DNA from 2 places in the Bacillus sp. z26 genome. Region 2 is predicted to be linked to the other one. Evidence: riboswitches for the same ligand, from Rfam matches in the RefSeq annotation. Region 2 holds a riboswitch; the other holds the start of a gene.

Region 1 (7,729 bases), on a different contig from region 2:
GCATGAAGTAAATGATATTTTTGAAGAAATGGAAGCAGGTAAGATCCAAGGCCGTATGGTCATCGATATGCACAAACATGAATAATTCCAATCAATATCCTTTTATACAATAAAATTTTGGCAGCCTTACATTCCATTCATTCGGATGTAAGGCTGCTTTTTTTATACTTTTTATTGGATTTAAGAGGGCTTAGTACATAGAAAACGTATTTAACATCCTGGTTTGATTTTAAGTGAAGAAGTTGTATATGAGGGGGATATCGTTCAAAAAATCACTATTTTTGATATAAATCATGCCATTCTGGAATTTGATTTTAATTCATTTTTAGATACAGTGGATCTCGATCCTTTCACAGCGATTATACCGCAGAATAAGGAGCAACTGGAGATTGATAAATAAAGGAAATAGATCTTTAAACTATTTTAACTGAGTTTGGTATCGTGCCGGGCTCAATTTTCATTAAGTCACTGACTGCTGGTCGTTCATACAGTGTATATGATAAAAAATGCACTCTAATTGTTTGATCATACTTAACAATTAGAGTGCATTATTATTAATGAGCTATTATCTTGATCTCTTCTTTTTCTGAAAGTTATATAAAGCAATCAATAAGATAAACCATAATGGTGTCAACAACATGGATAAACGTGTTTCTGCAGCAAAGAGCATCACGATTAATATGAAAGCAAACATACCGAGTATCACGTAATTTATAACTGGTGTTAATGGAGCTTTAAATGTAGTTGAAGCTCTTAAATCAGGCCTTGTTTTGACATATCTAATATGGGAAATCAAAATAATGCTCCATACCCAAATGAAACAGATAGCGCTGATTGTTGTAACGATTGTAAAAGCCTGCTCTGGTATCAGCTTACTAAGCAGTGCACCTATTGAAACTACAATTGTAGAAGTAAATAATGCATGACTAGGTACATGATGTTTATTTAATTTAGAAAAATTTTCAGGCGCTTCTTTGTTATTGCTTAAATTGTAAAGAATACGGCTGGTTGAGAATAGTCCGCTGTTTGAAGCAGAGGCTGCAGATGTTAAGACAACAAAGTTAATGATACCCGCTGCCATTGGAATACCGATTAAGGCAAATACCCCCACAAATGGACTGCTTGTTGCACTTAATTGATCCCAAGGGTTTATGCATAAAATTACAAATAAAGCACCTACATAAAACAGCAAGATCCGAACGGGTATTTTGTTGATAGCAGATGGAATGTTCTTTCGCGGATTAGCTGTTTCAGCAGCTGATACACCAATAAGTTCAACTCCTACAAAGGAGAAGACAACCATTTGCAGAGATAGTAAGAATCCCGATATTCCATTCGGGAACATGCCGCCATGATTCCAAAGATTAGAAATAGAAACAGTTCCGCTATCCGTTTCAAAACCAATCACAAGGAGTACAATTCCTATGATAATAAGTGCAACAATAGTGACGACCTTTATAATGGCAAACCAGAATTCTAACTCACCAAAGAGTTTGACGGTCAAAAGATTTAATCCTAAAAGAATCACTAAACAGATGATGGCAGGTACCCATTGTGGGATATCAAACCAGTATTGTGTATATAACCCAACAGCGATAATATCAGCCATGGCCGTCATAATCCAGCAGAACCAATACGTCCATCCAGTTACAAATCCGGCCCAGGGGCCAAGATATTCAGCAGCAAAATCTATGAAGGACGTATAGCCTGAATTGGATAAAAGTAATTCTCCTAAGGCTCTCATCACAAAAAATAAAGCAATCCCTATAATCAAATAAGAAAAAATAATGGAAGGGCCGGCTAAATGTATCGATTTTCCGGAACCTAAAAATAAGCCGGTACCAATAGTACCCCCTATTGCAATTAGTTGTACATGACGATTTTTCAAGTCTCTTTTTAACTCTTGTTTAGCCAAGTTGCATGCCCCCGTTTATTCTTAGATGTCTAAAACAGGCACCTAGTAAAATAGATAATTGTCATACTTTCTCTTTATTTAGATGCAATGTCCCACCTCACGATTGATGATTGGACAATAAAAAAAGAGATTGGTAGTCTCCAATCTCTAAAAGGGCTAGAATAACAAAAATCGTTACCTTTCTGTCCTTTTGCCTGAGATTGTGAATCCTTCGGCGCTGTAAATATACAGTCTCTCCAGAAGCTGCTCCCGCTATAGTTTTATCCACAGCGATCAATGCATGCTATATTAAATTTTTAATAAAATTTCAGAAAAATGATATGACAAAAATGCTATCACTAAATTAATATGTTGTCAAACGTATTGCAGGTAGTTGTTTAATCTGATGAAACCGTGATTATAGAGGATGTTGTAAAGTAAACTTCAAAGGCCATTCCAAAATAAAAACTATGTAAAAATAAAATATAGGTAAATTGCCTTTAAAGCTTTATATAAGGAAAAAAGAAGGGGATGGATTGTGTCTATTAAATAGAATGAGACTTTGTATTACCAAAGGATGAAACGAATTAATTAGATACAAAACAAGGGATTTGAAATCAAAAGAGAATACTACCAGATTCATAGGAAGAGCGGTTGAATACTTTTCTTTTTATGGTTAAGGGAAGGAAGGCATAACAAAAAGACCAAATCAATGAAGATTTGGTCCTTGATATGCTCGTACAAGAACGGAATTACATACTTTTTTAAATCTACAATTCATCCGCAATTCCAAGCAGGATAATACCGAAAATGACAAATGCGATGATCATGTATTGTTTTTTTGTCAGCTTCTCTTTTAGGAAGATTCGTGACAGGATGACTGAAAAGATACTGTAAGATGCAATTAAAGGTGCCGCGATAATGGCATTTCCTGATGACAAGGCAAAAACATAGAAGAATTGCCCAACCGTTTCCAAAATAGCTGCGATACCTTTATCCCGTTCTTTAAATACATGGAAGGATTCCTTCTTGATAAAACGCAGATAGATAAAGGATACAGCTGCGCAGATGAAAAAGGTATATTCATAAGCTAATAACGCTGAATTTTCGCTGATTAATTTTAATTCATCCAGATAGATGGCATCCGCAAAGGTACCAAGCCCATCAATAATACAATATAAAATCGGGAAGATGATGGCCAAAAAACCGATTTGATATTTTTTATCGATATGCTCAGAATTCAGTAGACGTGCTTCATCTTCTGCTCTTTTTTCCAGAACGGCAATTCCGACAATCCCTAGAGTGATGATGATAATCCCGAGTACTTCCAGGATACTCAGCTCATGAGTGAAAAAGATGAAAAGCAGAATACTTGTTACGGCACCTGATGAATTCTGTATCGGTGAAGCGATGGACAATTCAATATAGCGCAAACCAATATATCCAAATGCCATGGATAGGATGTATAAAGCAGATACAGGCAAATATTTAATCATATCCATTGGATTAAACTGTATATCTTTTATAATCATATAGGCAGTTGCATGAATTCCCATTACAAGACCAACCATGATTATAATTTTTATATGGCTGTACTTGTCATTGCTATCTGTTCCTTTTTTGTAAAATAGGTCAGCACCGCCCCAGGCTAATGCTGTTAGAAGTGAAAAAATAAACCACATAATGATTCTCCTTGTTGAAGATTTTCTATATTAGAACTGTTGATGTTTAATAGGCTTGCAGAACTCCGAGTAAGTGACAACCAGGAAAGGTTTGGTTTTCTGAAAGAAACTTGACTGATGTCGCTAAAGGGAGAGGAGTGCTAAGTATTCTTGAACATTAACAGAGTCATAGAGTCAAGAATATAATTTCATACTAAAGCATGTCAAGGCTTTTAAAGATAAAATCGTACCCAATGAATTTGCCTCATTAAGAAAGGGCTTTCTTTTTATTTTTCTCAAATTTTACAATATAATGAAAATGTTAGCAGACGATTTATTAGAGGATGGAAAGATTGAATACATGGGAGGGTGGCATTGGTTAGAATTAGTCTCAATTAATAGATACATAAAAAGAGGAGGGAATAGTAAAATGAATGCAATTACTATAGTGATTGGTTCTATCTGCATCCTTTTAATCGCCTACCGTCTGTATGGGACGTTTATGGCAAACAAAGTTTTGAAGTTATCTGATGATACGCCAACACCAGCAGAAAAATTTGAGGATGGGCAGGACTATGTGCCGACCAATAAATGGGTTGTATTTGGACATCATTTTGCAGCCATTGCTGCTGCCGGACCATTGGTTGGTCCAATTCTGGCAGCTCAGTTTGGTTATTTACCTGGATTGATTTGGTTACTTGTTGGAGCGGTAATCGGAGGAGCTGTTCATGATACAGTTGTTCTTTTTGCCTCTATGCGCCGGGATGGTAAATCATTATCTGAGGTAGCCAAAGAAGAACTTGGACCTGTAGCAGGATTTTGTACGGGCTTGGCCATGCTATTCATTATTACGATTACGATGGCAGGTTTGTCATTGGTTGTACTTGGAGCACTGGAAAGAAACCCATGGGGGACATTTGCAGTAGGGATTACAATACCGATTGCGATGTTAGTGGGAATCTATCATAAGAAAACAGGAAACTTAAAAATTCCTACGACAGTTGGTTTTATCTTAATTATGGCTGCTATTTTCTTTGGACCTCAAATTCAGGGGACGTGGTTGGGCGATTTCTTAACACTTGAAAAAAGCACTCTTGCTATTATTTTACCAGTCTATGCATTTTTCGCCGCAGCTCTTCCTGTTTGGCTATTGCTTGCACCACGTGATTATTTAAGTACATTTATGAAAATTGGCGTTTTCGCCGCACTCATCATTGGCGTATTTATTGTTAACCCTTCTGTTGAGTTCCCGGCCATTATTCCTGACTTCATAAATGGGGGCGGTCCAATTGTGGCCGGTCCGGTTTGGCCGTTTATATCGATTACGATAGCTTGTGGAGCGATCTCGGGATTCCATGCTTTTGTTGGGTCAGGAACCACACCTAAAATGGTTAGCCGTTGGAGGGATATCAAAGGTATAGCTTTTGGTGCAATGTTAGTAGAATGTTTGGTAGCCATTATGGCATTAATTGCAGCTGTTGCTCTTCAGCCTGGCGATTATTTTGCAATTAATTCTACTCCTGAAGTCTATTCTACATTAGGAATGGAAACAGTCCATTTAAATAGATTGGAAGAAGCAGTAGATATGGACTTGGAAGGAAGAACAGGTGGTGCAGTAACCCTTGCTGTCGGTATGACAGAAATCTTTACCAGTGTACCATTCTTCCAAAACCTGGCTTCCTACTTCTATCAATTTGTAATCCTGTTCGAAGCGGTATTTATTTTAACGGCGATTGATTCAGGAACCAGGGTTGCCCGTTATCTCATCCAGGATTTCTTTGGAGACTTTATCAAACCGCTTAAGCGAACAGATTCTGTCGGAGCTAATATTTTTGCTAGTGCACTGGCCTGCTTTATTTGGGGATATCTATTATTCTCTGGAGATATCAGTTCCGTCTGGGCTCTGTTTGGGGTTTCCAACCAATTGATGGCCTCCATAGGATTGATAGTAGGAGCCACCGTTGTTTTGAAAATCGCAGAGAAACGCTGGTATATGCTAACTTGTTTAATTCCATTGGCCTATCTATATGTAACGGTTAATGTCGGGGGATACTGGATGATTAAGAATGTATATTTAAATCCAGATGCCGGTGGATATAATGTCTTAAATGGTATTCTATCTATTATCATGCTTGGATTGGGTCTCGTCATTATGGTGGCTTCCATCATTAAATGGATTAATCTATCCAAAATTCCACAAGCAAAGTTGATCAAGCAATCAGAGAAGGAACTGCATCATCATATGTAAAATTAGAACAGGTAGAGGAACAAATAGTTTTCTCTACCTGTTTTTTTATATGTTTTAAAAGAAATAAATCATTAAAGCGTGGGGGATTTCTGGCAATGCTACATGCTTCTGTATACCAGGAGCACAGCTGATCTTTACATCCAATGGCTTAAGGGTTACTTACACCTCATGATTCATAATCTACTTCAATAATCATTTTTAAGATTACTTCAAGTGATGTATATGCATTACTATATGTATGATATTTTCGTTTCCTATTAAAATACTTTATAATAAGCCTGTTAATCTATTTAAGTGATTGTTCTAAAGAATATAAGGAATAGGATTGGTGAAGCCAATTTATATCTATACGTATGGATGCAGTTCAGAGGATGAACCTCTATGTAAAATGGAATTCAGGGCACTGTTTAATTCGAATCCTGAAAATCTCGTATTTAAAAGTCCAAAAAAAATCAATCCAAGCAGAAGCCCCTTTATCAGGGAAAGAATAGAGATTCTCATTGAAGGGGACAGTTTGGAGACGATTTATCAGAAGGCAGGCGAGTTATCCTTCCCTGATCAGACATTTAAAACGATATTTGTGAAAACGAATGATTTAGAAGATAAAGTAAGCTTCATTCGTCGAAGAGAGATTGAACGTGAAATAGGATTGCAAATCCAGGCTGAAGCTAATTTGGAAAAGCCGGATATTGTTCTCGGCATCATTACTTGCGGTGGTAAATGGTATGTAGGGATTTATGAAAAAAATGAAGCGGTTTGGTTGCATCATCAAAAGAAACCACGTGAGTATTCGACAGCTCTCAGTACTAGAATGGCAAGGGCAGTTGTTAATATTGCGATTCCCAATCCAGATGGTATCAAAGCGATTGACCCATGCTGTGGCATTGGAAATGTATTGGTAGAGGCCCTATCAATGGGAATTACGATTTGTGGACGTGATATCAAGCCCTTGCCAGCTATCGGAGCCAGGGAAAATGTAGCTCATTTTGGATATAGCTGTGATATTAAAATAGGTGCAATTGAGGAAATTACGGAGCACTATGATGCAGCTATCGTTGATTTACCCTATAATTTATGCCATACAGCGACTTCTGAAGAACAATTATCGATTTTAAAGCATGCAAATCGCATCGCAGACAGGGTAGTAGTTGTGACAGGGGAACGGATCGATAGCATGATGAAGGAAGCTGGATTAAGCATACAGGACCGATGTGAAGCGAAAAAGACAGGATTTACGAGAGAGATTTTATTATGTTTTTAGATTTATAAAATAAGAGGATGGCAAATGCCATCCTCTTATTTTATTCACTTTTAAACATCCACGCGTTTGATGAAGAAGGATACTACCAATCCAATAATGGAGGCAATAAACGCAAATAGAAAGGCGTTTTGCACACCTGCTGTCATAGCTTCAGAGACAGCTAGTGGATTAGTAGGATCTGCAGTAGCCATATAGCTTGCCTGACTAGCTGACATGATGCTGACAGCAACTGCGGTTCCAATCGCTCCTGCAATTTGCTGAAGGGTATTCATGACGGCAGCTCCATCAGGATAAAATTGTCTTGGCAATTGGTTTAATCCGTTTGTTTGCGAAGGCATCATAATCATGGCAACTCCGATAAACATGCATGTGTGCATGATGATGACCGTTAATTGTGTAGTTTCGGTTGATATGTTTGTAAATAAGTAAGTAAATATTGTTGTTAAGACAAAACCGGGAATAACCAAGTATTTTGGTCCGAAAGTATCAAATAATTTTCCCGTAATTGGTGACATAATTCCATTTACGATACCGCCAGGCAATAAGACAAGGCCTGCTGCAAGAGCTGGCAATAACAGTCCGCCCTTTAGGTACATAGGCAATAAAATCGCTGAGGATAAAATGATCATCATCCCCAGGAATACCATTAAAAGTCCAATGGAGAA
Region 2 (7,729 bases):
TTATAAATGCGGACATCTTCTGTTTGTCCAAGTCTGTGTATTCGGCCAATTCTTTGTTCCAGGCGCATCGGATTCCAAGGTAAATCAAAGTTAATAATATGATGGCAAAATTGCAGATTAATTCCTTCTCCACCTGCTTCTGTAGCTATTAAGACTTGTGCTTGTTTTTCAAATAGTTCTTTCATCCAGTCTTTCTTACTGCGTTTAAACCCACCACGGAATGGAACAGAAGTGATTCCATTTTGCTTAAGAAACCACTGTAAATATAATTGAGTGGCTCTATACTCGGTGAAAATAATGACCTTATCTTTAATGGAATGAATCAATTCAAGCGCTTTTTTTGCTTTTGAATTGCAATCAACCAATTCAACCTGGTTAATCAGGTTAAGTATTGCTTGCTTATAACTTGGTCCGGCATCTGGATTTCGATCCAGCATATTTTTCAGCGTAAAGTAGACTGCTTCTCTGCTGCTGCATGCTTCTCGTTGCAGAGTTAAAGTAGAAAATGTACTTCCTATTCCATCAGGTAATTCTTTTCTAAATGAAGAAACACCATCATAAAGAGATTGTTCTTTTTCAGTGAACTCAATAAATATCGTTTCCACTTTTCTGCTGGTCCATTCAATTCCGGTGTCCTGTCGTTTATTTCGAATCATGACCATATTCACCAATTCTTTTAAATAGGCATCATCTTTCAATGAACGCTTTTTAGCAGAAAAACGTTCGTTAAATTTAGCATAGCTCCCCAGATGGCCTGGTTTAAGCAATGAAACAAGATAAAAAATTTCTTCAAGCTTGTTTTGAATAGGAGTCGCCGTTAACAGTAAGCAGAATTTTTTCTGGATTTTTTGTACAAATTCATAGTTTTTGGTTTTATTGTTTTTTAATTTATGAGCTTCATCAATGATGACAATGTCATAGGTTTGTTCCAAAATGGCTGAGCGATGCGGTTCCCGTTTCGCGGTATCAATAGATGTAATGATACATTCTGAGTCCCATCCATATCCTTTTCTATATATGACAGCCGGAATATGGAACTTCTGATTCAGCTCTTTTGCCCATTGGGAAACAAGGGAAGCTGGAACAAGAATCAGGATTTTGCTTACTAACCCGCGAATCATATATTCCTTTAAAATAAGACCAGCCTCGATCGTTTTACCAAGCCCAACTTCATCAGCCAGTATGGCTTTGCCATTCATCCTTTCAATGACTTCTGTAGCTGCTTCCAGCTGATGGGATAGAGGCGTAAATCCAGATAAATGTTTTGGACTGAGGAGTCCATTGAATTCCGGAATTAGATTATGCTTTTCAGCTTCCAATCCGAGCTTGAAAAGAGAATAGTTGCACCATGGACCGTCCCCGTTAATTTTTTCTTCAAGTTCCTTTTCCCACTCTTCATCGAAATAGATCTTTGGTGTTAAACTCAATGCAACCCCCAACTTTCTTGATTTAAGCTTTTTAGTAAAATGTATGGTCAAATTAAAAAAATCTAGTTTCCTATCATTCGTTCCTGTAAGGAAATGGTTGCCACCTGATTATTGAAGATGGTAGGATATAAATATATAGATTATTTTGAAAATGGCTTACCTCTTGCTTTTTGTTTAGTATGACCAAATTACATAAGAATATGAGCGAATGAAGGCAAGGGGAGAGACCGTATAATAGCGGCACCGAAGGAGCAAATGGAAAATCCATGAATCTCTCAGGTAAACAGACGCTTGCTGGACGCATCTCTGGAGAGCGCTTTCTTATTTGCAAAGCCACCCAAGAGGAAACGCCAACGCACACACAAATGCCGGCGGTAAACTTTCAGGTATCAGGACAGAGACTTCCCATATAAGGGAGGTTTCTGTCCTTTTTCACATGTTTGTCTACTAGTTATCAATACATTCAATCTGAATAGCTGAGAGAAGTTGTGCTCTAAAGTAAGAACATATAAACAGTATCATTAAATAAAGATGCAAGAGGATCTATATAAAACAAACTTTTTATTTTTAGGAGGATAAGGATGGGAGAATTAAAGCAGACTCCGCTTATCAGTGTGTACAAAGAATATGGTGGAAAAACAATTGATTTTGGCGGCTGGGAATTGCCTGTTCAATTTTCGGGCATTAAACAGGAGCATGAAGCAGTGCGTACAAAAGCAGGCCTCTTTGACGTATCACATATGGGGGAATTCACTGTTAGGGGAACTGGTTCTTTACCATTTCTGCAGCAGATGATGACAAATGATGTAAGTAAGCTAAAACCAGGGCGTGCGCAGTATACGGCTATGTGTTATGAAGATGGCGGAACAGTGGATGACTTAATTATTTATAAAAAAGATGAAGACGATTATTTATTAGTAGTGAATGCTTCTAATATAGATAAGGATTTTGAATGGCTGCAAAAATATGCTGGTGAAGATGTGGACCTGAGAAATATATCTGAAGAAATGGGGCAATTGGCCTTGCAAGGGCCGCTTGCTGCAGATATTTTACAGGGGCTTACAAAGGATGTTGACCTGGACAGTATCGGATTCTTTTCTTTTCGCGAAGATGTCATGATTAATGATATTCGTGTACTTGTTTCCAGAACAGGCTACACAGGTGAGGATGGTTTTGAATTATATTGTAAGAGCGATGATGTGGTCAATTTATGGAAAAACCTTTTAGCTTTTGGCACGGATAGGGGTCTAATTCCCTGTGGTCTCGGGGCAAGAGATACGCTTCGCTTTGAAGCAAAATTGCCTTTATATGGCCAAGAACTTTCTCCGTCAATTACACCAATTGAAGCAGGGATAGGTTTCGCTGTCAAAACGGATAAAGAACATTTTATTGGGTTGGAAGTATTAAAAGAGCAGAAGGAAAATGGCGCGTCTCGGAAGCTTGTTGGCATTGAAATGATTGATCGCGGCATTCCCAGACATGGATATCCGGTTTTTGATAAAGATGAACTAATAGGTGAAGTGACTACGGGAACGCAATCTCCTACATTAAAGAAAAATATTGGCCTTATTTTGATCAAAGCTGAATTTGCAGTCCTTGATGAGGAAGTAGAGATAGAAATCAGAGGAAAAAGAGTGAAGGCGCAAATCGTCAATACCCCATTTTATAAACGTACTCAGGCAGGAGGAGTAAAAAAATGAAGCATCGTTACTTACCAATGACAGCCCAGGATGAGAATGAGATGTTAGACGCGATTGGTGTAGAATCAATTGATGATTTATTTTCTGATATCCCTGAAAAAGTAAGATTTAAAGGTGAATATAAGATAAAAAAGGCAAAGTCCGAAACATCTTTACTGAAGGAATTAACAGAGCTTGCTGAGAAAAATGCCAATCTTAAAACGAACAGTTCTTTTCTTGGTGCTGGAGTATATGACCATTACACGCCTATCATCGTTGATCATGTCATATCAAGATCAGAATTTTATACCGCTTATACACCGTATCAACCAGAGATTTCCCAGGGGGAATTGCAGGCTATTTTTGAATTTCAAACAATGATTTGTGAACTGACTGGAATGGATGTGGCGAACTCTTCCATGTATGATGGCGGTACTGCGTTGGCTGAAGCGGCTATGCTGTCAGCAGGCCATACACGCCGAAAGAAATTGCTCGTTTCAGAAGCGGTACATCCGGAATCACGAGCAGTGTTATCCACTTATGCAAAGGGCCAATATCTTGAACTTGAAGTTGTCCCTTGTAAAGATGGAATTACGGATACAGAACAGTTGGCGAGAATGATGACGGATGATACCGCTGGTTTTATCACACAATATCCAAATTTTTTCGGCCGAATTGAAAATTTAGCTGAAATCGAAAATATTGTTCATGAGCACAAGGGAATGTTCATCGTTTCTAGTAATCCACTATCCCTTGGTGTCCTGAAACCACCCGGTGAATTCGGTGCAGATATTGTCGTAGGAGATGCTCAGCCATTCGGAATACCTGCTGCATTTGGCGGCCCGCATTGTGGATATTTTGCCGTCACGACCAAGCTAATGAGAAAGGTACCAGGACGTTTGGTAGGTCAAACACTCGATGAGGAAGGCAAAAGAGGGTTTGTACTAACCTTGCAGGCAAGGGAACAACATATTCGCCGCGACAAAGCAACCTCAAATATTTGTTCTAACCAAGCGCTAAATGCACTTGCAGCTTCTGTGGCCATGACTGCTTTAGGGAAGAAAGGTGTTCAGGAAATGGCCCTTCAAAATCTTCAAAAAGCGCATTATGCTAAGGAACAACTGAAAGGGACGGGACTTGATATTGCCTTTGAAGGACCATCATTCAATGAATTTGTCGTTAAATTGAATGGTTCCGTGGCTTTGGCTAATAAAAAGCTTCTGCAAAAAGGGATTATTGGTGGTTATGATCTGGCCAGGGATTATCCTGCACTAACCAATCATATGCTTGTGGCTGTCACAGAAATGCGTACGAAAGAAGAGATTGATAGATTTGTTAGGGAATTGGGGGATTTTCATGAATAAGCACGATCAACCATTAATATTTGAACAGACAAAACAGGGTCGCATCGGCTATTCTTTACCTGAAATGGATGTTCCGAATGTAGCATTGACAGACCTTTTGCCTGGGGACTTTATTCGCACAGAGGAACCAAAGCTTCCAGAAGTATCGGAGTTGGATATTATGCGCCATTATACCGCACTTTCGAGAAGAAACCATGGTGTCGATTCCGGTTTTTATCCGCTTGGTTCCTGTACCATGAAGTACAATCCGAAAATAAATGAAAATGTTGCCAGGCTAAATGGATTTGCTCATGTTCATCCGCTCCAAGATGAGGAAACAGTGCAGGGATCCTTAGAGTTAATGTTCGATTTGCAGCAAAGTTTGAAGGAAATTACAGGTATGGATGAAGTCACTCTGCAACCGGCAGCTGGTGCGCATGGAGAGTGGACGGGATTAATGCTCATTCGTGCTTACCATGAAGCCAATGGGGATTTCAATCGTGTAAAAGTAATTGTTCCCGATTCTGCACATGGCACAAATCCTGCATCAGCAACAGTAGCAGGATTACAAACCATTACGGTGAAATCCGGTCCGGATGGATTGGTGGATCTGGAAGATTTGAAGAGGGTAGTAGGTCAGGATACAGCAGCCTTAATGCTTACAAATCCGAACACATTGGGACTTTTTGAAGAGCAAATAGTTGAAATGGCTGAAATTATTCATGGTGCCGGTGGTAAACTATATTATGATGGTGCCAATTTGAATGCTGTTTTGTCAAAAGCTCGGCCGGGTGATATGGGCTTTGACGTTGTTCATCTTAATTTGCATAAGACATTTACTGGACCGCATGGCGGTGGCGGACCGGGGTCAGGACCAGTTGGAGTGAAAAAAGAGTTGATTCCGTTTTTACCTAAACCACTTATCGTAAAAGAAGAGAATGGTTATCGACTTGATTATAATCGCCCGCAATCAATCGGCAGGGTAAAACCGTACTATGGTAACTTTGGAATCAATGTCCGTGCCTATACGTATATTCGTTCAATGGGACCAGACGGATTAAAGGCTGTAACAGAGTATGCCGTTTTAAATGCCAACTATATGATGCGAAGATTGGCAGAGTACTATGATCTTCCATATGATAAGCACTGTAAGCATGAATTTGTAATCAGTGGTAAACGTCAGAAGAAGCTGGGTGTTCGAGCCCTTGATATTGCCAAGAGATTATTGGATTTTGGCTACCATCCACCTACCATCTATTTTCCTCTGAATGTGGAAGAATGCATGATGATCGAACCGACTGAAACAGAATCAAAAGAGACATTGGATGGCTTTATTGATGCCATGATCCAAATTGCCAAGGAAGCAGAGGAAAATCCAGAAATTGTCCAGGAAGCACCACATACTACTGTAATCAGTCGCTTAGACGAAGCACTGGCTGCACGTAAGCCTGTATTGAAATATCAAAATTGATAGAACATATTATGGAAGCAGCTATCATGAGATTGGGTAGCTGCTTTTTTGAAAAGAAGGAAAATTTGGTCAGGAATTGGAGGGTTTATAATCGAAAATATAAATTTGAGCCTTTCAACTGAAAGGCTAATGCTAAGAGAACTGATGATCAGTGATTGGGAAGATGTACATAAATACGCTTCGCATGATATCGTTTGCAGATACCAGCCCTGGGGACCGAATACGGAAGAGGAATCAAGAGATTTCGTGAGCCAAGTTATTGAAGATTCAATAAAGGTACCAAGAACAAGATTTGTTTTTGCGATTATATATAAAGAAAAGATGATTGGAGCCGGAGAGTTTAATAGTAGAGATTTTACTAATAAAGCGGGCGAAATCGGCTATATTGTTCATCCGGATTATTGGAGAAAAGGAATTGCTACCGAAGTCGCTACTCTGCTAATTAACTTTGGATTCACAGAACTGAAAATGCATCGAATATTTGCAACCTGCGACCCAAGAAACATAGCTTCATCAAAAGTGTTGGAGAAAGTTGGAATGAGCAGGGAAGGGCAAATTCGCGATGATTTGTTATTGAGAGATGGCTGGCGCGATTCACTGCTTTATAGTGTGTTGGAGCACGAGTGGTAAAAGTTTAAAGAAAAAGAGGCTTCTGGCTTCTGTTAAAACTAAAGACCATCTAAAAGAGTTAGAAGCATTTATCATACTCATTCTTTATCGATGATATATAAGGAACATAGCATTCTATAGGTATATAAGTGTATACTAATCATATATAATAAAATTTCAGAATATTTGTATAATTTAGATCCAGTCAATTTGCTGTGTATATAAAAGGATGCTGAAGGAGGGATAAAATGAAGGTGCTAACAAAATTAGTGCCCGAATCTCTTAGGGCGAAACTTGTTTTGTTTTTTATGACCATCCTTCTTTGGCTTGCTTTCTCTAATAGTATACTAATCTATTTATTTGTTAGCTATGTTCAGGAATACAATATGACTATGGAGACGATTACTTTAACAAATTCAATCAATGGTGGACTCATCCAAGAGCTGGACGGTGAAATTATTGATATCCTTTATGGAAAAGTTAGTTTTAATTCAGGTTCACAATACGAGCTTCTTGCCGATATGAACAAAAACCTGGATCAAATTGAAACAGCGGACAAGGAAGGGATATTTAGTGAAAAAATATTGGATGTTCGTGAGACTCTGACTACTACAAAAGAATATATCGATAAACTGGGCGAAGATATTAAATATAATCAACCAGCTGAGGCGCGATATATAACCTACGAATATATTACAATTGCATCTGGTCTTGTTGCCGATCAAGTACGGATGTTGTTACAAGAGACACTGAACTACAGCGAGCAATCAAAAAAAGAAATTAAGGAACATATAAAGAGGGATGTTACCATTTTTGGAGTTGTTTTTATCTTTGTAATCTTTTTTTCTTATTTATTTGCCTGGTACATATCTGGAAATATAGTGAAACCTATTCATCTTTTACGAAATACTACCAATGAAATTGCAAAAGGAAACTTTCAAATTGGGAATATAGAAATCAATGCCAAGGGTGAAATAGGTGATATATATCGTTTTTCTAATCAAATCATTCATAATTTAAAAGAAATCATCTTCAATGTTAGAGAAACAGTGGATTCTGTTTCACTGTCCTCACAGGATCTTCTAAAAAGGATTCACCTAAATCGGGCTGCTGCCAAAAAGGTGGCAAATGAAATTCAGTCAGTATCGGGTGCCCTTCATAAACAAAAAAATATGGTTAAACAAACTGCTTTTTATCTAA

What was found. Region 2 has a riboswitch for glycine ahead of gcvT (glycine cleavage system aminomethyltransferase GcvT). Riboswitches for the same ligand answer to the same signal wherever they lie in the genome.
Region 1: linked by a shared signal. The riboswitch ahead of AC4G3K_RS15150 (amino acid permease) and the one ahead of gcvT (glycine cleavage system aminomethyltransferase GcvT) in region 2 are both predicted to bind glycine.

The regions. Positions count from the first base shown of each region.
Region 1 is NZ_JBZFQM010000005.1:139,703-147,431, forward strand. Features, by position in the region: gene adhP (alcohol dehydrogenase AdhP) at 1-85, shown strand, start outside; gene AC4G3K_RS15150 (amino acid permease) at 566-1,915, opposite strand; glycine riboswitch at 2,088-2,165, opposite strand; gene AC4G3K_RS15155 (DMT family transporter) at 2,665-3,576, opposite strand; gene AC4G3K_RS15160 (carbon starvation CstA family protein) at 3,986-5,803, shown strand; gene AC4G3K_RS15165 (TRM11 family SAM-dependent methyltransferase) at 6,192-7,064, shown strand; gene AC4G3K_RS15170 (DHA2 family efflux MFS transporter permease subunit) at 7,115-7,729, opposite strand, start outside.
Region 2 is NZ_JBZFQM010000001.1:662,692-670,420, reverse strand. Features, by position in the region: gene AC4G3K_RS03085 (DEAD/DEAH box helicase) at 1-1,427, opposite strand, end outside; glycine riboswitch at 1,636-1,728, shown strand; glycine riboswitch at 1,731-1,828, shown strand; gene gcvT (glycine cleavage system aminomethyltransferase GcvT) at 2,009-3,127, shown strand; gene gcvPA (aminomethyl-transferring glycine dehydrogenase subunit GcvPA) at 3,124-4,470, shown strand; gene gcvPB (aminomethyl-transferring glycine dehydrogenase subunit GcvPB) at 4,463-5,920, shown strand; gene AC4G3K_RS03065 (GNAT family N-acetyltransferase) at 6,050-6,550, shown strand; gene AC4G3K_RS03060 (methyl-accepting chemotaxis protein) at 6,778-7,729, shown strand, end outside.